DNA from 2 places in the Marinobacter sp. EVN1 genome. Region 1 is predicted to be linked to the other one. Evidence: predicted binding sites of a transcription regulator. Region 1 holds the regulator's gene; the other holds the start of a gene.
What was found. Region 1 encodes FliA, which starts transcription of late flagellar genes. Its sites were predicted from a motif close to CTAAAGTTTNNNNNNNNNNNGCCGNTAA; they were not measured.
Positions count from the first base shown of each region.

Region 2: the regulator FliA is predicted to act here: its motif matches at 9,450-9,477, upstream of Q674_RS30115 (methyl-accepting chemotaxis protein).

Region 1 covers NZ_AXCB01000070.1:162,528-174,708, forward strand. The annotation lists gene fliR (flagellar biosynthetic protein FliR) at 1-357, shown strand, start outside; gene flhB (flagellar biosynthesis protein FlhB) at 360-1,496, shown strand; gene Q674_RS38005 (uracil-xanthine permease family protein) at 1,549-2,805, opposite strand; gene upp (uracil phosphoribosyltransferase) at 2,808-3,446, opposite strand; gene flhA (flagellar biosynthesis protein FlhA) at 3,670-5,844, shown strand; gene flhF (flagellar biosynthesis protein FlhF) at 5,900-7,213, shown strand; gene Q674_RS38025 (MinD/ParA family protein) at 7,287-8,099, shown strand; gene Q674_RS38030 (RNA polymerase sigma factor FliA) at 8,132-8,875, shown strand; gene cheY (chemotaxis response regulator CheY) at 9,036-9,419, shown strand; gene Q674_RS38040 (protein phosphatase CheZ) at 9,441-10,226, shown strand; gene Q674_RS38045 (chemotaxis protein CheA) at 10,245-12,181, shown strand, end outside.
Region 2 covers NZ_AXCB01000019.1:29,645-41,825, forward strand. The annotation lists gene Q674_RS41095 (fibronectin type III domain-containing protein) at 1-212, shown strand, start outside; gene Q674_RS30075 (CHASE2 domain-containing protein) at 227-2,791, opposite strand; gene Q674_RS30080 (FecR domain-containing protein) at 2,813-4,459, opposite strand; gene Q674_RS30085 (response regulator transcription factor) at 4,440-5,168, opposite strand; gene Q674_RS30090 (DNA topoisomerase 3) at 5,281-7,449, opposite strand; gene Q674_RS30095 (BolA family protein) at 7,596-7,952, shown strand; gene Q674_RS30100 (L-threonylcarbamoyladenylate synthase) at 7,949-8,572, shown strand; gene Q674_RS30105 (hypothetical protein) at 8,598-9,254, opposite strand; gene Q674_RS30115 (methyl-accepting chemotaxis protein) at 9,519-11,135, shown strand; gene Q674_RS30120 (MBL fold metallo-hydrolase) at 11,158-11,805, opposite strand; gene Q674_RS30125 (DUF2442 domain-containing protein) at 11,796-12,053, opposite strand; gene Q674_RS30130 (DUF4160 domain-containing protein) at 12,059-12,181, opposite strand, start outside.

The DNA of each region.
Region 1 (12,181 bases):
AATGGCCATCTGGTGGCCTTCGAGGTGTTCATCGAGAGTTTCTACACCTTGCCTATTGGCCTGGAAGGGCTGGGGCAGGATGGTGTGTGGGCGCTGGCCCATCGCATTTCATGGATGTTTGCCTCTGCCATGTTGCTGGCATTGCCGGCCGTGACTGCGGTTCTGATTGTGAACATCTCTTTCGGTGTAATGACCCGTGCGGCGCCTCAGATGAACATCTTCGCCCTCGGCTTTCCGATTGGCCTGATTTTTGGGTTGTTTGCTATCTGGGTCTTACACGCCAATTTCCTGCCACACTTCGATCAGTACACGCGGGAAACGTTTGATTTCATGCGCGCTCTGCAAGGGCAACCCTGACCATGGCCGAAGAGAACGACAACAGTCAGGAAAAAACCGAAGAGCCTACCCCCCGACGCCTGGAGAAGGCCAAGGAGGAAGGCCAGACGGCTCGTTCCAAGGAACTCGCCACCATGGCGGTATTGCTGGCCGGTGCTGGCGGGCTTCTGATTTTTGGTACGTCGCTTGGCGCTTCTATTGAGTCCATCATGCGCGACTCCTTCGTAATCGAGCGCTCAGCGATTTTTGATACCCGGCATATGAGTGTTCAACTGATACTGGCGGCCAAAGAGGCGGCCTGGGCGCTGTCACCGATACTGGTGATGTTGCTGATTGCCGCCATTGCCGGCTCCATTGGCATCGGCGGTCTGCTGTTCAGTGCCAAGGCCATCGCACCGAAATTCAACCGGATGGATCCGATCAAGGGCCTGGGACGAATGTTCTCCATGCGCTCCCTGATCGAGCTGGTCAAGGCGATTGCCAAGGTGGGCCTGGTGATGGCGGTCGCCATCCTGATTCTGAACCTTCGCACCGAAGACTTGCTTGCGATTGCCGAAGAGCCGACCGTACCTGCCATGGAGCACGTGCTGTGGACGCTGGGCTGGAGTTTCTTCTTCCTGTCCTGCGCCACCATTGCTATTGCCGCCATCGATGTGCCTTTCCAGATCTACGATCACCAGAAAAAGCTCCGTATGACCAAGCAGGAGGTCAAGGACGAGTACAAGGACACCGAGGGCAAGCCGGAGGTCAAAGGCAAGATTCGCCAGCTCCAGCGGGAGATGGCCCAGCGCCGGATGATGCAGGACGTTCCCAAGGCCGATGTGGTGATTACCAACCCGACCCACTATGCCGTGGCATTGAAGTACGATCAGAAAACCATGGGCGCGCCAGTGGTGGTGGCCAAGGGGGCAGACGAGGTGGCCTTCAAGATTATGGAAATTGCCAGGGAGAACAAGGTCGAGGTCCTGCGAACACCGCCACTGACACGGGCGGTGTATCACAATACCGATATTGGTGAAGAGATTCCGGACGGCCTGTACATGGCCATTGCTCAGGTGCTGGCCTACGTCTTCCAGCTGCGTCAGTTCCGCAAGGGCCGGGGGCCGAAGCCCGGCATGCCGGACTTCCCGATTCCGCCCGATATGCGGCGTGATATCTGAAGCCCTCTATTCCGGGGATCGGAATAGAGGCAGGATATTGCTTTCCGCGGGGTCAGCTGGATTCGTGCTCGTGAATCCGCTTGCCCCAGGCTTCCCGTTCGCCCGGCAGGATCAGGTTAAGGATGATGGCAACCACTGCGCACAGGGCGATGCCTTCCAGTTGGCCCAGCGCCATGTTGCCGATACCAAAGACCAGGGTCACGCCTACGATCACCAGATTACGGGACTGGGACAGATCCACCTGATGTCGGATCAGGGTATTCAGGCCCACAACGGCGATTGAACCGAACAGCAGGCAGAGGATGCCGCCCATAACCGGTACCGGAATGGTCTGCAACGCGGCGCCGAACTTGCCGACAAACGCCAGAACAATGGCAACCACCGCCGCCCACCACATAACTTTCGGGTTGAAGTTCTTGGTCAGCATCACCGCACCGGTTACCTCGGAATACGTGGTGTTGGGAGGACCGCCAAGCAGCGAGGCAGCGCTGGTGGCCAGACCATCACCCAGCAGGGTACGGTGCAAGCCCGGTTTTTCCAGATAGTTCTTGCGGGTAACGTTACCGATGGCCAGAACGTCGCCGATGTGTTCGATGGCTGGTGCGATGGCGACCGGAATCATGAACAGGATAGCGCCCCAGCTGAACGCCGGTGCTACGAAGTTTGGCATTGCCAGCCACTCAGCCTGCTGGATCGGCGTTGTGTCAACAATGCCCATGATGGCAGAGAGAAGGTAACCCACGAGGACACCGAACATGATCGGGATCAGCCGGAAAATGCCCTTGGCCCAGACCGACATGATGATGGTCACGGCCAAAGAGATCATGGCAATCCATATGGCAGTGTTGTAGGGCACCAGCTGAGTCTGGCCGTCACCGGTTTTGCCTGTAGCCATAAACACGGCTACCGGAGCCAACCCCAGGCCGATGGTCATGATGACCGGTGCAATCACCACCGGAGGCAGCAGCCGGGTAATGAAGCCGGTGCCACGCAGGCGAATCGCCCCGGACAGAATGATATACAGAATGCCTGCGGCCATCAGGCCACCGAGGGTTTCTTCCAGGCCAAAGCGGCCTTTGGAGGCCAGCACCGGCGCGATAAACGCGAACGATGAAGCCAGGAAGATCGGGATCTGGCCACCGGTGACAATGTGAAAAATCAGAGTGCCCAGGCCGGCAGTGAACAGCGCGACGTTCGGGTCCAGGCCGGTAATCAGTGGCATCAGTACCAGGGCGCCAAAAGCCACCAGCAGCATCTGGGAACCGGCAATAGCCTGTTTCCAGACCGGATCGTTGTTATGGTCCTGCATGCTCAGACGTCCTTCTGCTTGGTGCCGAAGATCTTGTCGCCGGCATCACCCAGGCCCGGCAGAATGTAGCCTTTCTCGTTCAGGCGCTCATCCACCGATGCGGTGTAGATGGACACGTCCGGGTGTTTTTCCAGAACCTTTTCCACGCCCTCCGGCGCAGCCACCAGAACCAGAGCCCGGATTTCGGTGCTACCGGCCTTTTTGAGCAAATCGATGGTGGAAATCATGGAGCCGCCGGTAGCCAGCATCGGATCGATGATCAGGGCCATGCGCTGATCCAACTCGCCTACCAGTTTTTCCAGGTAGGTTTCCGCTTCGAGGGTGTCTTCGTTGCGGATCTGGCCAACCACGCTCACCCGGGCCACCGGAATCAGGCTCAGGACACCGTCCAGCATGCCCAGACCGGCACGTAGGATGGGCACGATGGTTACCTTCTTGCCGTGGATCTGCTCCACGGAGACCGGGCCGGCCCAGCCCTCAATGGTTTTTTCCTGAAGATTGAAGTCTTTGGTGGCCTCGTAAGTCAGCAACGCGCCAACTTCCTGTGCCAGCTCTCGGAAGTTTTTGGTACTGATGTCGGCGCGGCGCATGAGGCCGAGCTTGTGGCGGATCAGAGGGTGCTTCACTTCATGGATCGGCATGGGGTCACCTGTGTGTTCGGGTTTCTGGCTTGAATCGGGATAATGCAAATGGCGAAAGGATACCGTATCTGGGCCGCTGCGTCAGGCGTTGAAAGGTGCTCAGACGTCAAATTTTGCAAGGGCTGGTACGGTTCTTGCGATACCACCCGGAAAGCGACCCCCGGTGTCAGATTTTCGACCCGGAAAATGCCCGCAGGCACAGATACGTGGAGACAGACCCGGCATGGACAGAGCTCTAGTCCTTAACAACGTCAAATCCCTGACGCGGGGGAACCTCGGCATCCCCCTGATGCTGATGGGGCTGCTTGGCATGATGATTCTGCCCATGCCGGCGTTCCTGCTGGATGTGTTCTTCACCTTCAACATCACTCTGTCCATCGTCATTCTGCTGGTCTGTGTGTACGCCATGCGGCCGATGGAATTTGCCTCCTTCCCCACGGTATTGCTGGTGGCCACCCTGTTGCGGCTGGGCCTGAACGTGGCGTCCACCCGGATTGTATTGCTGAACGGCCATGAGGGCGGCGATGCTGCCGGTAAGGTGATCGAGTCCTTTGGTGAAGTCCTGATTGGGGGAAACTACGCTGTTGGTCTGGTGGTTTTCGCCATCCTTATGATCATCAACTTTCTGGTTGTCACCAAAGGTGCCGGCCGGGTGTCTGAGGTCAGTGCCCGCTTCACTCTGGATGCCATGCCTGGCAAGCAGATGGCGATTGATGCCGATCTGAACGCCGGGCTGATCAATCAGGACGAGGCCAAGTCACGCCGTTCGGAAATCGCTCAGGAAGCGGACTTTTACGGTTCTATGGACGGCGCCTCGAAGTTTGTGAAAGGCGATGCCGTTGCGGGGTTGCTGATCCTGGCTATCAACATCGTTGGTGGTGTGGCTATCGGCATGATGCAGCACGGGTTGGATTTTGGTCTGGCAATGGAGCGTTATGCCCTGCTGACCATCGGTGATGGTCTGGTTGCCCAGATTCCCTCGCTGTTGCTCTCCACGTCGGCCGCCATCATGGTTACCCGGGTAACGTCCAGCCAGGACATGGGTGGCCAGATCATTCAGCAGATGTTCAGCGCTCCCAAAGCGTTGGGCATTGCGGCCGGTATCCTGATTCTGCTTGGCCTGATTCCGGGGATGCCCCACATCGCGTTTCTCGGCCTTGGTTTGCTGGCCGCTGGCGCAGCCTGGTTTATCTGGAAGAAACAGCAGCAAACGGTTGAGGATGAAGGTGGTTTTGTTGGCCGCGGCGGCATGGCTGGTGGTGCGGCCCGGCAGGGTGCGGAAATTTCTCCGGATCGTCCGGGCAGCGAGGGGCAGGCACTGCCGGCGCCGGGGGAAACCCGCGAGCTCGGATGGGATGACGTGGCCACGGTGGACATTGTCGGGCTGGAAGTGGGTTACCGGCTGATCCCGCTGGTAGACAAATCCCAGGGTGGACAATTGCTCAGTCGGATCAAAGGGGTTCGTAAGAAGCTTTCGCAGGATCTGGGCTTCCTCATGCCTTCGGTGCACATTCGCGACAACCTGGATCTTATGCCGAACGTCTACCGGATTACCCTGATGGGCGTGACCATTGCCGAGGCCGAGATCCATCCGGAGCGGGAGCTGGCCATTGATCCGGGGCAGGTGTTTGGCAAAGTTGAAGGCATTGCCGGCAAGGACCCCGCCTTCGGCCTGGACGCCATCTGGATTGAGTCCGACAGGAAGGATCAGGCCCAGACCCTGGGGTACACCGTGGTGGATGCGAGTACCGTGGTGGCGACACATCTGAATCAGATCCTGCAGAAACACGCTCATGAACTGATTGGCCACGAAGAAGCCCAGAAGTGGCTGGACCAGTTGGAGAAGATTTCGCCCAAGCTGGCGGAGGAACTGGTGCCGACCACGATTTCCATCAGCATCCTGTTGAAAGTTTTGCAGAACCTGTTGAAAGAAGAAGTGCCGGTGCGGGATATGCGCTCCATTGCCGAGGCCATCGTGAACGTGCATCCAAAGAGTCAGGACCCGAAAGTACTGACCACGGTAGCCCGCCAGGCGCTGCGCCGGATGATTGTTCAGAGTATTTGTGGCAACGACGCCGAAATCCCTGTTATCACGTTGGATCCAGACCTGGAACAGTTATTGCTGAAGTCTGTTCAGCAGAGTCAACAATCCGGCGGTCAGGATGACATTGGTCTGGTGCTTGAGCCCAACATGGTGGAAAAGCTGCAACGATCCCTTCAGGACAGCGTGCAGCGCCAGGAAATGCTCGGCAAGCCCGCCATCCTGCTGGTTTCGGGGCCCTTGCGGCCAGTACTGGCGAAGTTTGCCAGCTACGGGGTAGAGCGTTTGCATGTGCTCTCTTACCAGGAAATCCCGGATAACAAACAGATCACGATAGTCGCTTCTGTGGGTCAATAAACCGACGGAGCATCGCGGGGAGCCAGAGTGCTTGCCGGTGGGAGGATGAAACAGCATGAAAGTAAAACGGTTTTTTGCGCAGTCCATGGCTGAGGCCCTGAAGCAGGTAAGCCACGAAATGGGGCCGGATGCCGTTATTCTGTCTAACCGCCGGGTTGATGGTGGTGTTGAGATCGTGACGGCACTCGACTACGACGAAAACATGGCGCGTCAGCGTCTTGGCGATAGGGCGGTTGAAGCCACCAACGGCTCCCGGCTGGCAGAGATGCAGGCCGAGCAGCATCGTCGGCTGGAAGAGGAGCTGAACCGGTCCCGCAGTCGCATTCGTGAGGTTCGGGAAAAGCGCGCAGGAAGTGGCGCCTCAGGTGGCGTGGCGTCGTCCTTGTCTTTCGAGACTGCCGATTTTCCGGCGTCACGTCCCAGTGATGAAGCGCTGGCAAAGCCGTTTGCGGGTAGCGAATCCGGCGCCGGTGGCTATGCCGATGAACTGGCCAGTATGCGTGCCGAAATCAGCTCTCTGCGTGATCTGGTCAGTGGTAAGGCTGCAACTGCCACGCCGACCGGCAACAGCGCAGTTCAGCAACGATTGGCCGAGCGCCTGCAGGAGTTCGGTTTGGGCGCGGAGCTGGCCGGCTCTCTGTCCCGTCGGCACCGGGCCGGGCGTCTGGAGGACGGCTGGAAGCAGTCACTGAAAATGCTGGCGACCGGCGTTCGTACCGGTCGCGAAGACTGGCTTGATGCCGGCGGTATCTATGCCCTGGTCGGGCCAACCGGGTCTGGCAAAACCACCACCATTGGCAAGCTGGCGGCCCGCTACGTCCTTGAGCATGGTCCGGATTCGTTGGCACTGGTGACCACCGACCGCTATCGTGTGGCCGCTCATGAGCAGCTCTTCGTGTTCGGCCGCATCCTGAATGTGCCCGTGCGTGTGGTGGATGAGAGCCATTCCCTGGATGACATTCTTGATGAGTTATCGGATCGACACCTGGTGCTGATTGACACTGCCGGCCTGACCAGTGCCGACCGCGGTTACCAGGAACAACTGGCGGAGTTGGCTCGCAGCGATCACAATATCCGTACACATCTGGTGGTCTCCGCCACCAGTCAGCCACGTATCATGAAATCCGTGTGGCATTGCTATAAGATGGCAAACCTTGCAGGCTGCATCATGACCAAGATTGATGAGGCCCTGACCCTGGGCGAAGCGCTCGGGTTCGTTATGGAGACCAGCTTACCGGTGGCCTGGTACACCGATGGCCAGAAGATACCGGAAGATCTCCAGAGGGCGGAGGCCATTCCGTTAGTGCGCCTGGGCGTAGAACGGCTTAAGGCCGTGCAGAGCGCACAGACAGTCGCCGAAGGTGCCTGAGCCTCGTTGGCGACCAGAATAAAACACCGGCACGCGTGCCCGTACAAGAACGTAGTAAGAGACTGATAACAGTATGAGCAGACCACATCCGGTTCAGGTGATTGCGGTTTCCGGCGGCAAGGGCGGTGTCGGCAAGAGCAATGTTTCGGTCAATCTCGGTATCGCCCTGGCCCAGAAGGGGCGCCGGGTTGTCTTGCTGGACGCGGATCTCGGGCTCGCCAACATCGATGTGTTGCTCGGCATTACCGCCAATCGAAATCTGCAAGACGTACTCAGCGGCGATTGTGATCTGAAAGACGTGCTGGTGAATGGCCCTGGTGGTATCAAGATTGTACCGGCTTCCTCCGGCACTCAGCGTATGACCCAGCTCAGCGCCATGGAACATGCCGGCCTGATCAACGCTTTCAGTGAGCTGGGCGACCAGATTGACGTTCTGATTGTGGATACCGCCGCAGGTATTTCTGAATCGGTGGTCAGCTTCCTCAGGGCCTCGCAGGAACTTCTGCTGGTGGTCTGCGACGAACCTACTTCCATTACCGATGCCTACGCGTTGATCAAGCTGATGAACCGGGATTATGGCACCAACCGCTTCCGTATCCTGGCAAACCAGGTCCGCAATGAGCAGGAAGGCCGCCATCTGTTTGAAAAACTGACCCGGGTCACCGAGCGTTTTCTGGATGTGGCACTACAATATGTAGGTATCGTGCCTTACGACGAGGCCGTCAAGAAAGCCGTCCAAAGACAGAAAGCGGTATTGGATGCCTATCCGAGGGCGAAAGCCTCGCTGGCTATCCGGGCTCTGGCCGAAAAAGTGGACAGTTGGCCTTTGCCGTCCTCTCCCAGGGGGCATCTCGAATTCTTCGTGGAGCGGCTCGTCGAAGTCTGATCTGAATCCAGTCCTACAAGAAAACCGGATACATGACATTGGCGAAAAATCTGGGAATTTACCATCAGGCCGGCGCCAGGAGCCCTTCAGCCCTGATTGAAGAGCATGCGCCGCTGGTCAAGAAAATCGCCCTTCATCTCATGGCCCGGCTGCCGCCATCAGTGCAGCTGGAAGACCTTATGCAGGCCGGTATGATTGGACTGCTGGAGGCCGCGCAGCGCTATTCTTCCGGCAAAGGTGCCACCTTTGAAACCTACGCAGGGATTCGCATCCGCGGCGCCATGGTGGATGAGATCCGCAAAGGCGACTGGGTGCCCCGCTCAGTGCATCGCAACGCCCGGCGAATCGCCAGTGCTATCAAGCAGGTGGAAGATCGTACCGGGCGCGAGGCCCAGGATGCCGAAGTAGCTGAAGAGCTTGGCATTGGTCTGGACGAGTATCATGCCTCACTCGCCGACGCTAACAGCGGTAGACTTTTTAGTCTTGATGAGCTCAATGAATCCGGCGAGCTGCCGATAGAAGAAGCAGAAGCGAGTGATAATCCGCTGGACGGTATTGCTTCAGGCGCTTTCCAGCGAAGTCTCGCAGACGCCATTGAGCAGTTGCCTGAGCGTGAAAAGCTGGTATTGAGCCTGTATTACCAGGAAGAGCTCAACCTCAAGGAAATCGGTGCGGTGCTAGGGGTCAGTGAGAGCCGGGTAAGCCAGATTCACAGCCAGGCGGCGTTGCGACTTCGCAGCCGGCTGGCCGAGTGGCGGGATGGTGACAACGACTGATCGGCCAGGTGCTGTGTTTCTCTTTCAGCAAGCTGTGTAGCTTTTGGTAAACGATGCTTTACAACGTGCGCAAACACCACACAATAAGCGCTTAAGGTAGCAGCCTGCTAGACTTCCAAAAGGCTGAATGAATTCCGGGTGTTACTGACTGGAGGTCCCATTGGACAAGAACATGAAAATTCTCATTGTGGATGACTTCTCCACAATGCGACGCATCATCAAAAACCTGCTGCGAGATCTCGGCTTCACCAATACGGATGAAGCAGACGATGGCAACACCGCGTTGCCCATGCTCCGAAGCGGCAAGTATGACTTCCTGGTGACTGACTGGAACATGCCCGGCATGTCGGGCTTTGACCTTCTGAAGGCTGTCCGTGCTGATGAAAACCTGAAGAACCTGCCGGTTCTGATGGTAACGGCAGAGGCCAAGCGGGACCAGATCGTGGCTGCGGCTCAGGCCGGGGTGAACGGGTATGTGGTCAAGCCTTTCACGGCAGCCGTGCTGAAGGAAAAGATCGAGAAAATCTTCGAACGAATCCAGTAACCAGAGGTCGGATGGCTCGCCATGAGTGATACCAAACAGAACCATCAGGGCCTTGATCCGGAGGTGGCGGAGAAGCTTCAAAAGCAGGCCTCCGACCTGGCCGAGAATGTAAACGCCGGGAATTATGCCAAGGCGATGACCCTGATCAATGAACTGAGCGAGGTTCGCGATCAGAGTCTGTATCGGGAAGTGGGGCGACTGACCCGCAGCCTCCATGAGGCAATCCGGAACTTCCAGATAGACCCGCGTAATGCCGAGCAGAAAGAAGTGCTGTCGAAGATGAGCGACGCTTCTGACCGTCTGGCCTATGTGGTTCAGATGACCAGCCAGGCGGCGAACCGCACCATGGATCTGGTTGAGGAAAGCATGCCGGTGGCTCACGCCATGCGGGATGAAGCGGTTGCCCTGCGGGATGAGTGGCAGCGTCTGCGCCGTCGTGAAATGGAGCCTGCGGAGTTTCGGGAGCTTTACGGTCGCATCGACAAGTTCTTCGCTGGCCTGACGACAGACTCCGACAGTCTGTACCAGAACCTGTCGGAAATCCTTCTGGCTCAGGATTTTCAGGATCTTACCGGTCAGGTTATCCAGAAGGTCACCGCGTTGGTGAAAGAGGTGGAAGACAACCTTCTTGGTCTGGTGGTGATGGCCAGCCACGTTGATCAACTGACCGGCACAGTGCATCAGATTGAAGAAAAAGAAGAATCGGCCGAAAAAGGGGTAGGGCCCCAGATCAAGGCCGATGAGCGGGAAGATGTAGTTTCGGGACAGGACGATGTGGACGATCTGCTGTCCAGTCTCGGATTCTGATAATAAAGAGGGTGACGCATGGCGTTAGATGCTGATGAAGAGATCCTGCAGGACTTCCTGGTAGAAGCCGGCGAGATACTCGAAAAGTTGTCGGAGCAGCTGGTGGATCTGGAGCAGCATCCCGATGACAGCGATCTGCTGAACGCCATTTTCCGTGGCTTCCATACCGTGAAAGGGGGCGCAGGCTTCCTTCAACTGGAGGCACTGGTTAATTGCTGCCACTCTGCGGAGAACGTGTTTGATATTCTCCGGAATCACAAGCGCAAGGTAACACCGGACCTGATGGACGTGGTGCTGGAGGCGCTGGACAACGTTAATGCCATGTTCGAAGAAGTCCGCAACCGGGAAGAACCGACGCCCGCGCCGGACGAACTGATTGAAGCTCTGGATGCACTCGCCAAACCCGAGTCCGAGGATGCACCGGCGGTGGAAGCACCAACCCCGGCACAGGAGCCGTCGTCTGCGGATGTCGGACAGCAAGGGGATCAGGGCGATATCACTGACGAAGAGTTCGAGCAACTGCTGGACGCGTTGGCGGATGAAAAATCCGATGGCCAGAAACCGGTCGGCAACGAGCAGGTGAGCACCCCGGCAGAATCCGCCGGCGGCTCAGACAGTGATGAGATTACCGACGATGAATTTGAGGCCCTGCTGGATCAACTCCACGGCAAGGGCCAGTTTGCCGGCGCGCCTGCGGAAGATGAAGCGCCCAAGGCAGATATCGACACCAGCGGTGGCTCGGAGAAATCATCCGGTGACGCCGATCTGATTTCCGACGACGAATTCGAGAACCTGCTGGACGAACTGCATGGCAAGGGTGCAGGCCCAAGCGCGGGGGCTGCCGCAGGTGAGCCCAAGCCTGCGCCGGCTCCATCAAGCAAGGCCGAACCAGCCCCGGAACCAAAGAAAGCGGAAGCCAAAGCCGAGAGCAAGGCCGCTGCCAAGCCGGCCCCTGCACCTGCCCGTGAGGCCGCACCAGCGGGCGAAACCACGGTTCGGGTTGATACCAAGCGCCTGGACGACATCATGAACATGGTGGGCGAACTGGTGCTGGTGCGTAACCGCCTGCAGCGTCTGGGTTCCGAAAGCGAAGACGAACACATGCACAAGGCAGTGGCCAATCTCGATGTGGTGACCACGGATCTGCAGGCTGCCGTCATGCAAACACGGATGCAGCCGATCAAGAAAGTTTTCGGCCGTTTCCCCAGAGTGGTGCGCGACCTGGCCCGCAGTCTGAAGAAAGAAGTGAATCTGGTCATGCACGGTGAGGAAACCGACCTGGATAAAAACCTGGTTGAAGCTCTGGCCGATCCCCTGGTGCACCTGGTGAGAAATTCCGTGGATCATGGTGTCGAGGCACCGGACGTACGGGAAAAGGCCGGCAAACCTCGCGCTGGAACCGTGACTCTGTCGGCGGAGCAGGAAGGCGACCATATTCTGCTGTCCATTGTCGACGACGGAGCCGGTATGAATCCTGATGTCTTGCGCCGCAAGGCGGTCGAGAAGGGCCTGTACGATCAGGATGCGGCAGACCGCCTTACCGATAACGAATGCTTCAATCTGATTTTTGCGGCCGGTTTCTCCACCAAGGACCAGATTTCCGATGTCTCTGGTCGGGGTGTCGGCATGGACGTGGTGAAAACCAAGATCGGCCAGCTCAATGGGCAGATCAATATCATGTCCGAACAGGGCAAGGGCACCAGCATTATCATCAAGGTGCCGCTGACTCTGGCCATTATGCCAACGTTGATGATCATGCTCGGTGACCAGTCTTTCGCGCTGCCGCTGGTGAATGTGGTGGAGATTTTCCACCTGGATCTGACCAAGACCAACATTGTCGACGGCAAAGAGTGCATTGTCGTGCGGGACAAAGTGTTCCCACTGTTCCACATCAAGCGCTGGCTGGTGCACGGTGCGGCAGGTCAGGGCGAGCCGGAGAATGCGCACGTGGTGAT
Region 2 (12,181 bases), on a different contig from region 1:
GAGAACTGGACAGATACGTGATTCGCTATGGGCAGGATGCTGACGATCTGTCCAGAGAGATCACCGTAGATGGCGCCAGTGGTGAGGCAGAGATGTCCTATGTGGTCGATAACCTTGACGCCGGCACCTGGTATTTCACCATTCAGGTTCAGGACACTGCCGGTCTTCTGAGTGAGCCTTCTGAGCCGGTCAGCAAGACCATCCAGTCTTGAGCAGGCATGCCGGTTCAGAACATCGGGTCTGCGATTGGTAGCTTCAGGGTGAAAGTGGTGCCTTCGCCCGACCGTGAGTCTACGCTGATCTCGCCTCGGTGTTTTTCCACCACCGTTTTAACGAATGAAAGCCCCAGGCCGGTCCCATGCGCTCCGGCTATCTCGCTGCGCTTCTGTCGATGATAGCGGTCGAACAGTAAGGGCAGCTCCTCCGGATCAATGCCATAGCCCTCGTCCGATATGGCCAGACAGGCCAGATGCGCTGCCTGATAGACGTGAACGCTGACTGCGGAGTCCGGGGGGCTGTATTGCACGGCGTTGGTCAAAAGATTGATGACGGCCCGTTCCAGAAGTTCGGCGTTGCCTTTCAGCCACAGATCTTCGGTACCGTTCAGCACGATCGAAATGCCTTTTTCCTGGGCCTGCTCGCACACACTGTCCCGAGCGTTCTCAACAATCGCCAGAAATTCGCATTCGTAGAACCGGGTTTCGGTCAGTTGCTCGGCGCGAGCCAGCTGCACAAACTCTTCGGCCAGATGATAGCTACGCCGTGCCAGCCGCCCCAACTGGTCGAGTTGGTTGGCGTCAATATGGCTGGGATCCCGTTTCAGTTGTTCAATCAGGGCCAGCTGAGAGACCAGAGGTGAGCGAACATCGTGTGAGATGAAGTCGATCGCCTCACGATGCTGCCGTTGCTGCTCCCGGAGTTCGGAGATGTCTGAGATGTTGGCAATAATGCCAAACTGGCGACTGTTTTGCAGGGCAAAAGGTGCCAGGTGGATGAGAAAATCTTTACCGTTCAATGTCAGGTCTACGGTTCGGCTTTGTCTCAGGGTCAGCGCCTCTGAAATGGTTTCGAACCAGGGCGGTAAGTCCCGGGGGTCGTGGCCATCGAGTAGGGTGGCCAGGGGCATGCCACTGAGACTCGGCATAGGCTCGCAAAACCAGTCTTCAATGTGGCGGTTGGTAAACCGTATAACCCCTAATTCATCGGTCACGATGATGCCATCGGGCATGTGCTCGAAACTGTGGCGAATAAACGCCTGCATTTCAGCAAGCTTCTGGGTGGCAATGCGCACTTTCTCGATCCGGGCCGAAATGTTTTCCCGGGGGCCCTTCTGGCTTTCACTGTCTGTATGGGGTTCCAGCTCCAGCTGGTTCAGATAGCGCTGGATGACCTCCCGACTGAGATCGTTCGGCAGAGTCAGGCCGAGCAGGTAGCTGGTGCCGCCACGAATCAGCGTTATCCAGCTTTGGTTCTGCTGGTGTTCCCACCGTCCTGGCGTTTCCGTGGGCGGGGCCTGGGCAAGGGTCATTTCCTGTACTTCCAGCAGGTCATTCTCTGCGGCCAGCAGCCATCCGGGTGGGTGGAACAGCGCACGCAAGTGCATCAGCAGCTGGTGAGGATGCCGGTTCGAAGGTTCAGGCAGGGATAGCCGAGGCGTTCTGGTCATCTCGTCCAGTTGCCGGTTGAGAAAGCGATTGGTCATGGCAAGCCGGAGTGCGCTGGCAATGGGCATCGCGGCCATCGGCAGAATCAGGGCGTTCGCTACTGACAGCTGAACCCGGGCCCCTATCAGCAGCAACACGTAACCGGCTACCAGCCCTGCGGCAATGGTCGCACATGCCAGCAAGGTGGCAGCAGGGCGCAGGCGAGGCAAAAGCAGAGCTAGCAACAACAGTACGAGCAGGTTCAGTGCGGGTGCTGCCCAGGGCTCCGCCGGCACGATCAGTATATTCTGCTTGCTCGCGGAATAGACATTGGCATGGAATTCCACCCCGGACATTGGCCGGCTCAGACCGGAAAACGGCGTGGGCAGTATGTCGCCAAACCCCGCAGCGGTAGCGCCGACCAGGACGGTTTTGCCGGCAAACTCCTGCGGTGAGGGCGGGTGGCTCAGCACGCTCGCGTAGGAGTAGGTGGGTAAGGTGCCGGCCCCGCCTGCCAGGGGCACCAGCCGATAATCCTCCCGGACATTGATGTAGTTGGGCAATTGCGCCTGTGTCTGTGCCGGCATTGGCAGGTGCGCGGCCAGTGACAGGGTCGGCCATAACCGCCCGGCAAGGCCATTGTATAGATAGAGCCCGCGGGCGACGCCGTCTGTATCCAGCTCGATATGGGCATGCCCGATCGCCCCTGCGGCACGTGCCAGATTGGGTGTTGGGAGTTGTTCGCTGATCAGTCGTTCCAGGGTTGGCGCGGTAAGGTAGGCGGGCAATACAACGTTACCGTGACGGGCCATGGCGCCGGCCAGTTCCTCATCGCCCGGACCGGCTTCCGGAAACAGGATGTCGAGCACAATGGTCTGTGCACCGGCTTGCCGCAATGTGTCGATCAGCGAGGCATGCAGGCTTCGGTCCCAGGGCCAGCGGCCAATCTGTTCCAGGCTGAATTCATCAATGGCAATGATAGCCACGGAATCATCCACGGGCGCTGGCCAGGTTGTGATCGCCCTGTCATACATCCAGTCGTTGATTCGACTCGGCAGCTCAGTCGCCTGAATCAGTAGCAGGGTGGTGACGAGTAGCAGGCCCAAGGACCACGGTGTTGTTGTTATCGGTAACCAGTCCCTTCGCATCGGCCTTTTTGTCGTTGAAGGTTAGTCGAGATACAGCTCCCTGCCCGGGCCCCAGCGACTGGCTAGGGGGCCGTCAGAAAGCGCTTTGACGCGGACAAAATACCTTCTTCCGGGAATCAGGCGCAAGGCCGCTGTGGTATCGGCAATATCGGCTTCCTTGATGATATTGCGAAATGCCGGCTCTTCAGCCAGTTGCAGGCGGTAATCCGTGGCGGTGTCGATGTTTTCCCAGAAAACCCGAACCTGGCTGTCCAGATAGTTCACGCTGATAATCCGGACCGGCGGCAGCGTGCCATTAACAACAATCTTGCGTGGCTCGGAGGTAGCAACAGAGCTGCCTCCCGCTTCTGTGACGACACGCCAGTAATACTGACCGGGGCTCAGTGGGCGCGACGGAAGAGCACGGCTTTCCGGCGCCCACTCGCTGGTTGTTACTAACTGCCTGAAACTGTCATCCTCAGCGATCTCCACCCGGGCAACTTCGTTGGCACCATTGAGCTGCCAGCGGAACTCCGGCATGTCGTCATTCACGCTCTCGCCATCGGCCGGGGCGGTGAGATCGGGCTTTCTAGCCTGTAGGTCTACCTCAAGTTCGGCGGTGCCGGGCATTCCGGCGATACCACGCTGATCAACCGCGGCGAGTTGGATTTCGTAGCGGCCGTTGTCGAGTTGGGCGATGTCAAAACGGGTTCCGGCTATATCCCGGCTCTGCACCCAGGTGCCGGATGCCTGGTCAAAAATGTCCAGCCGGTAGGCCGGGTAACCGCCTGCCTGCCAGGTCAGTTCGGCCGGAAGCTGCGTGAGTACCGATGGCAAAGGGTTAATGGTTGGCGCCGGCGGAAGCTGTCGAATATTCAGGGCGCCTCCGTTGGCGGTGGAGACGCTCGCGCCATAGCCAGCTGGAATGCGACGGGTGTTGCCTGGCTGGCCGAAGTCCACCACGCCTTCGGTTACCTGCACGCTGCTGCCGTTGCTGCTGGCTTGCATGGTAAACACCGTACCCCGGACGGCGGCGACAGCGGATGGCGTCTCGATTTCGAAGCGGGCCCCGCCTTCAATGACCGGGCGAACCCGGGTGTGAACCTCACCTCGTTGCAGGCGAAGCCGGGTGTCGACCATGCCGGATTTGCCATATTGGGTTAGTCGATTGAACATGAGGCGGGAGTTGGGGGAGATCCGAAGTTCCGAGCCGTCGGCCAGTTCAATGGTTGCCGATCCCGCACCGGAGAGAATTTCGTCGCCAACCCGGACAATCGAATCTTCGGACAGAGGGAGTTTTCGCCCATCCATTCCGGAGATCTGTTGCACGTTGCCGGTGACCGCAATCACCCGGGCCGGTTCGGGCTGACGTTTCAGCCAGTTTACGGGAATGCGCAGGGTGTCCCCGGCGCCGAGTTTGGCGTTGCTGGCCAGGCCATTATGCTCCAGCAGTCGTTGCTGTGTGGTCTGCTGGGAAAGCAGCGTCTGGGTTATGCTCGCAACCGTATCACCCTGGCGTAAGGTATAAACCCACTCCGGGGCATTGTCCCGTTGTTGGCTGCCGGATACTGCAGAACCCCGTGTGATTGACAGCTCCGCGACCGTGGTCGCTGGCACCATGAACGCCAGTGCAAGGAAGGCCAGGGTTTTCAGGTGCTTGCTCAGAGCGTCAGGCATTTGCAGTGTCATCGTTCCGAATTTCGTTTGCGTCACCGGGCTTGATGGCTTCGAGCCGATAGCCTCGCTGGTAGATGGTCTTGATGCGAAATCCGTTTTCAGGGTTGAGCCCGAGCCTTCTGCGAAGGCGGCTCATATGCGTATCCACCGTGCGGGTATTGATGTCCCTGGTCAATCCCCACACCCGCTCCAGCAGCATTTCGCGGGTGAGCAGGCGGCCCTGGTTCTGGAACAGGAACAGGGTCAGGTCGAAGTCCTTGTCGGTGAGCGTCAGTGGCTCCCCGTGCAGGAGAATTATGCGTTGGTTGGTGTTGATCTCGAAGGGCCCGTAGACCAGAACCTCCTTTTCGATTTCCGGGTTGCTGCGGCGGGCCAGTGCATTGATGCGCGCGACCAGTTCAGCCGCTCGTGCCGGTTTGGCGATATAGTCGTCGGCGCCGGCATCCAGGGCACGAACGATGTCGGTTTCACTGTCACGCTGAGTCAGGAAAACGGCCGGCACAGGCCATTTCAGCTGTGCCCGGATGTTCTCGAGTACCTCAATTCCGGTCATGTCCGGGATCTGCCAGTCCAGAATGATCAGATCATAACTGCGGTGCAAAACGGCACCGAGAAACGATTGGCCGGTCGGAAAGCTGTCACAGTGATGTCCTTTCTCTGAAAGGATGGACTGGATGTGCTGCGCCTGTTCGTGTTCGTCTTCCAGCAGAGCAATGCGCATTAAGCCTGGCCCTCGATCGTGTTGCCTGGTTTATATACCGTAGCGCAGAGCCCTTGGTCAGACCCTGCAGTGTCGGGGATTATCCCAAAAAATGAGTTCCCGTTCAGTATCGTTATGTAGAATTCCGTAAGTCCACCGCTGGCCGGCCGTTGTGATCATCAACTGTTTGTCGGCAACCGGGGAAATTGCTGCAGCCCCAGAACCAGCCTTTTTTGCTTTTGCGCCGCACCAGGGGCGAGAAACAGTGGGGGCAGGGTACCGGTTTCTGGCTGGTTCCGTCCTCGGGTTGATGGTCCTCCAGGGGGCGGGTGCCCTTGCAGGCGGGGTACCGGGTGCAGGCAAAAAAAGCGCCGAACTTGCCCTCCCGTTCAACCATCGGCGCCCGGCATTTCGGGCAGTGAATGGCGGTGCCGGACGTCTCTGTATTCGCCAAACCCGCAGCGGGCGCTTGCGCCATGAATCCGCGGATTTCATCTTTGAGGGATTCCAGAAACGCTCTTGGGTCCTCTTCGCCCCGGCGAACGCCCTCGAGAGTGGCCTCCCAGACAGCGGTGCGATCTGGCGTACGAATCGATTCCGGTAGCGCCGCGATCAGGGATTTCCCCTTGTCGGTGGCGCGGATAAAGCGTTTTTCCCGGAACAGGTAATCGCGGCGGAACAGCGTATCGATAATGGCTGCGCGAGTCGCTTCGGTGCCAAGGCCATCGGTTTCCCGCAGTGTTTTTCTCAGCTCGTTGTCAGCGACAAAGCGGGCAATATTGGTCATGGCTGATAGCAGTGTGGCATCGGTGAAGTGTTGCGGAGGCTGGGTTTTGCGCTCGCTGGCCAGGGCCCCACTGCAAAGCACCGGTTCATCTTTGTCCAGTCTGGGCAATGGTGCTTTTTCAGGCTCTTGCCCGGGTTCCCGCTTGCGGATTTCCAGCGTTTTCCAGCCTGGCTCGATCACGGCTGTCTCGGTGGCGCGAAAGCGATAGTCCTGAATCGCGACCGTCAGCCGGCCTTCCCGATGCACGGCGTCAGGTGCAAACTGCATCAGATAGAATCGACTGATCAGATCGTAGATTTTCTGTTCGGCCGAAGACAGCTTGCCGTTTGGTGCGGGCCGCACTGTGGGAATGATTGCGTGGTGAGCATCCACTTTTTGGTCATTCCAGGCGGCAGAGCGGCGGTCTGTCCCGGTTTTCTCGCAGAATCCGGACAAATCCGGGGCGACACGGGCGATGGCACGAATCACCGCCTCCCGTTGGCTGAAATGCTCCTCTGGCAGGTAGCGGCTGTCTGACCTTGGGTAGGTAATCAGTTGATGGCGTTCGTACAGGTTTTGGGCGGTGTCGAGCACGTCTTTCGCGCCCATCCGGTATAGTCGTCCAGCCTCTATCTGGAGTGCAGACAGCGACAGAGGTAACGGCGGCGGTTCCGGGCGATCGCGAAACCGGGCTTCATCAATTCTGCCGGGTCGACCGCTGATGGCGGCGACAATCTGCTCGGCTACCGACTTGTCCAGCAGCCGGTTTTCTTCATCCAGATGATCCTGAAATTCGTCACCGGGTAACCAGCGAGCAATGAACGGTCGCTGGTCGGCCTCCGGCTCGCTGGCCTGGAAGGTGGCTTCGACCCGGTACCAGGGCTTGGGCTGGAAGTGCTCGATGGTGTTGTCTCGATCCACCACCAGGCCCAACACCGGAGTTTGCACCCGACCCACGGAGAAGACGCCCTGTTCGCCCCGGGTTTGATAGCTGAGGGTATAAAATCGGGTGAGATTGATGCCATAGAGCCAGTCGGCCCGCTGTCTCGCCAGCGCAGAATGGGAGAGTGGGCGGAACTCCCGGTTGTCTCGGGGGTTCTGTATGGCGCGGGCTACCGCCTTGGGGGTAAGGTCGTTGATCAGTATCCGTTTTACCGGTGCCTTGGTGCCGAGATAGCGCAGGACTTCGTCGACCAGTAGCTGGCCTTCACGGTCGGGATCGCCGGCGTGGGTGATGAGGTCGGCCTTGCGAACCAGGGCTTCAAGAACTTTGAATTGCAGGCGCACGCTGTCTTTGGGCGTCAGTTGCCAGGGTTCCGGGAACATGGGCAGGTCTTCAATGCGCCATTTTTTCCAGGCCGGGTTATAGCGGGCCGGCTCGGCGGGCTCCAGCAGGTGGCCTATACACCAGCTTACCGTGGCAGCATCCGGTCCTTTACCGCAGCGTATCCAGCCCTGGCCTTTCTCGTGGGGGCCGGGAAGTGCGGCGGCAATGGCTCGGGCCAGGCTTGGCTTTTCGGCGATGTACAGGTGCATGGGTATCTGGGGGTTGGTTGCTGGCAGGGGAATGTGTCGCTTTGGCGCTTTTGTGTCAAGGGCTTCGGGGTTCCGAGGCGTACTGTAGTAGACTGTTTATACAGCAGGTCGGGACATTGATGCTTAAAGTCCGGAGTAGGTGTTTTATGAAAGTACAGAAAAGCATAGAGGAAAAGCTGGTCGCGGGCTTTAACGCCAGCGTGATTTCTGTGGAGAACGAAAGCCATATGCATTCGGTGCCACCCAACTCTGAAACTCATTTCAAGGTAACGCTGGTATCAGCGGATTTTGAAGGGCAGATGAAGGTGCGCCGCCACCAGGCAATTTACAAGGTTCTGGCGGATGAACTGGCGGGGCCGGTGCATGCTCTGGCATTGCATCTGTATACGCCGGAAGAGTGGACGGCCAGTGGTCAGGCGTCTCCGGTTTCGCCCAACTGTATGGGCGGGTCGAAAGGTGATGCAGCAATGGACAAGAAGCTTCAACAAGGAGCTAATGGATGAGCCAGTTTTTTCAGATTCACCCGGAAACACCGCAAAAGCGTCTGATCAAGCAGGCGGTGGAGATTTTGCGCAAGGGTGGGGTGATTGTCTATCCCACAGATTCAGGCTACGCACTGGGCTGTCACCTTGGTGACAAGCAGGCGGCAGACCGTATCAAGCGAATTCGGCGCCTGGACGACAAGCACAACTTCACCCTGGTGTGTCGTGACCTGTCAGACATCGGGGTTTATGCCAAGGTGGACAATACCCAGTATCGGTTACTGAAGAATTTCACGCCGGGCCCGTACACCTTTATTCTGGACGCGACCAGCGAGGTGCCTCGCCGGTTGCTGCATCCCAAACGGCGGTCTATCGGCATCCGGGTTCCGGACAACGAGATTGTTCGGGAATTGCTGGGTGAGCTGGGTGAGCCGATTATGAGCAGCACCCTGATTCTGCCGGGTGAAACCGAACCTTTGACCGATCCTTACGATATTCGCGAGACCCTCGGGCATGAGCTTGATCTGATTATTGATGGCGGTTTCTGCGGTATGGAGGCTACCACGGTGGTCAACTTTACCGGTGATGTGCCTGAAGTTACGCGGGTGGGCAAGGGTGATCCGGCCCCGTTTCAGGTTTGATCTGATTAGCAGTTACCCCCGGGCTTCAGGCCCGGGTATTCAGGCTGAAGGCGTAGCGTTGCTGCGCTGTGATACCCGTCTCGGCGGGTGTGGCGGTGCGGCGAAGGCTGTCATAACGGTGGATGACATCTTGCAGTCCATTGAACTGCTGGTTTTCGCTGAGCAGTGAATCCAGCAGGGAATTGTTCACGCCATAAGCCTGATTGAGCTTGAGCGCATTATCCATGAAGTGCAGGGTGGGTTCGGTCACGCTCAAGCGGCTTAACGCCTCACCAAATCCCCGGTTGTTGTTGAGATCCTGTTGTATCCTATCCCGCACCTGGTCGGGAATTTTGCCGTCCAGCTGAATGCTGCCTTGCTCGCTTTTGCTCACGCTCAGCGCCGTTGCCGGGTGTACGTTGTATTCGGCAAGTTTGTGCCGCAAGGTTTCACGAACGTAGGACAGGTCCTGGGCAACCGTCTGCTTGTACTGGGTCAGTGGCAATTGCCGGGTTTTCTGACTGGCCGAGTTGCGCTCCTGCCACTGTGACGGCGTGAAGCGGTCGTCGGTGCTGCTCTGGGGCTCGCCTGTGGCGGCGCCTTCATTGCTTTTACCGGCGGGTACGTCAGTGCGCGGCGCACGGTTGTCCATGGCTTGCTGAAAGCGCGTGCTGGCCTGTAACAGTGATGTCAGCAATGACATGGTTGCCTCCCCTGAACGGAAAATCTCTGCCGGATATCACGGAATTAGTCCGTGATGCATCAGGCTTTGCAGGTTTCGGGCCAATCTGCCTTGCCTTCTGGTTTGAGTGTGCCGGGACGAATGTAAAACATTGCAAGGAATGACATAGCGGGCGCGTCCGGATGATCTGCGTCATAAAAAAATTGATGCATATCTATAAAGTTATGCGCCAATTCGCCGTCATTACTCTTGGATGTCCAGATCATCTTCCGTTGTCGGGGTCACATGAAAAAACAATACTCAATCCGTTTCCTGTTATTGGCAGCACTGGCTGCGGCTTTCACCGTCATTCTCGTGTTTACGGTTGTTTACAGCGCGCAGTCCCAGCGAGCCCACCTCGAAGAGTACAGTCACAAATACGTGGATGGTCTGGCAAAGTCCTTTTTCGATGGCCTGAACACCATGATGGTGACGGGCACCATTAATAACCGTGATGTTCTGCGCGAGAAGGTGATGGCTCCCGAGGACGTACTGGATGTTCGGGTGATCCGCAGCGATCAGCTGAATGCCATGTACGGTGCTGGGAATGCTGCCGAACAACGCCGTGAGCCGCTGGACATGAAAGCGCTGGATGGTGAACGGGTAGAGCACTATTCGGAGAACGACGCGGGTCGTGTCTACACGTTGATCGAGCCGGTTATTGCCAGCGAAAACTATCAGGGCGTGAACTGCCTCGGCTGTCACCAGGCCCAGGAAGGGGACGTGCTTGGCGCTATTCGGGTCGACTATTCTTTGGCGGAGAGCGACGCGCGCCTGCAGCAGCAGTTGATGGTGAGTGGCGGTATCCAGATTCTGATCTTTGTGGTTATTTTCATACTGACTACTGTAGTGTTGGGGCGCCTGGTGTTTTCCCGCTTACGTCGGCTACACGACCGAATGGATGAAATCTCCCGCAATTCGGATCTCTCCATAGAGCTGGAGGTAACCCGAAACGATGAGATTGGTTCGGTCTCTCGTGCGTTCAATCGGATGGTCGCCAAGATCCGCGCCAGCATGCATACGGTGATGGACAACGCAGAACAGGTTGAAGCGGCGGCCCGCACCATTGCCGGTAAGGCAGAGACCACCGAGCAGGAAGTGCTGGCCCAGAAAGACAATACCGACCAGGTGGCCAGTGCCACCACCGAGATGGCCGCTTCCGCGGTGCAGGTTCGAGAGAACGCGGTGACTACCGCACGGAAATCGGCCGATACCACCAAATCGGCAGAAACCGGAGAGCATCTGGCTAGAAATGCGGTTCAGGGTATTGAATCTCTGAATGCGGAAGTCCAGAACGGTGCGCAGCGCATTGAGCAGTTGGATCAGCGGACAACGGAGATGGCCTCACGGCTGGAGCTGATTTCCGAGATTGCCGACCAGACTAACCTGTTGGCCCTGAACGCGGCGATTGAAGCGGCCAGAGCTGGTGAGCAGGGCCGGGGATTTGCCGTGGTTGCAGACGAAGTCCGGGCACTTGCCTCGCGCACGCAAACGTCGACTGAGGAAATTCGCCAAACCATTGAAGGACTGAAGAAAGAGGTGGTGGATTGTGTCGGTACCATGCGCCATGCCTCGGAACTTGCTCAGCATCAGGTGGACTCAATTCTGAAAGTGGAAACCGAGCTGCAAACCATTGCTGCAGCGGTGCGTGAGATCACGGGCCTGAATGAGGAAATGGAAAGTGCGGCTAACGAGCAGAGCGAAGTGTCGGACTCCATCAATCAGAACGTGATTGAAATCAGCCGCTCTGCCGAGCAGACCTCCAGCGATGCCCAGGAGACCGCGCGAATTGCAGGGGATCTGCTGGCCATGGCGGAAACCCTGCGCAAAACCATCGAGCAGTTCCGCCTGTCCCAGAGCTGAAATGGGCGATATACCGGGGCACTCAGCCCCGGTGATCAGACACAAACGGATTGGTGGCGCGTTCCTGGCCAAACGTAGACATGGGGCCGTGGCCACAGATAAAGCTAACGTCATCCCCGAGCGGGAACAGCTTTTCCCGGATAGAGTGAATCAGGGTGTTGTAATCGCCTTTCGGGAAATCCGTGCGGCCAATGGAACCATTGAACAGCACGTCACCCACCTGGGCCAGTTTTGAGCCTCGATGGAAAAACACCACATGGCCAGGGGTGTGGCCCGGCGTGTGCAGTACTTCCAGGGTTTCATTGCCAACGGTCACTGTATCCCCGTCTTCCAGCCATCGATTGGGCGTGAACACCTCCGGCGCCGGAAACCCGAACATCTGTGCCTGCATGGCCAGGCCCTGAATCCAGAAGTTGTCGTCCTTGTGCGGGCCTTCAATGGGCAGCCCCGCTGATTTGGCTAGCTCCGCCGTGCCGCCGGCGTGATCTATGTGGGCGTGGGTGAGAAGGATCTTTTCCAGAATCACGCCTTCGTCCTCGGCTGCCGCCAGAATGCGATCCAGGTCCCCGCCAGGGTCGACCACCGCTGCTTTGTGGGTTTCGGTACACCAGAGCAGGGTGCAGTTTTGTTCAAAGGGTGTGACGGGTACGATCTTGTACTTCAGCGACATACTGTTCCAGTTTGTTCAGATTTGATTTTGCGGTAGAGAGCATCCGGGGCAATGTCTGCTTCGTTGGGCCAGCAGATGGCTCCGAACTCATCAACTTTTGCTTGAGCAAAGAATGCCGGGTCTTTCAGGGGCTCGAACATCGGGCCAAACAAACGATCTGCAAGGCTGATCTCGCCGTGAGTACCATCATCGAAGGTGACGGCCAGTACGTAATCGGCCTTGGCTTCCACATGGGTGACTCTGGGCATGCTGTTCATTCCAATGGCTCTATCTTCTTCAGTGGCTGGTGCAGCTCGGCAAGGCGCCAGTCTGCGATAAGGTCCTGCCGGTGTTCAAAGGCCCATTCGATAACCATCGCTTTGGCTCTTTTGGGCAG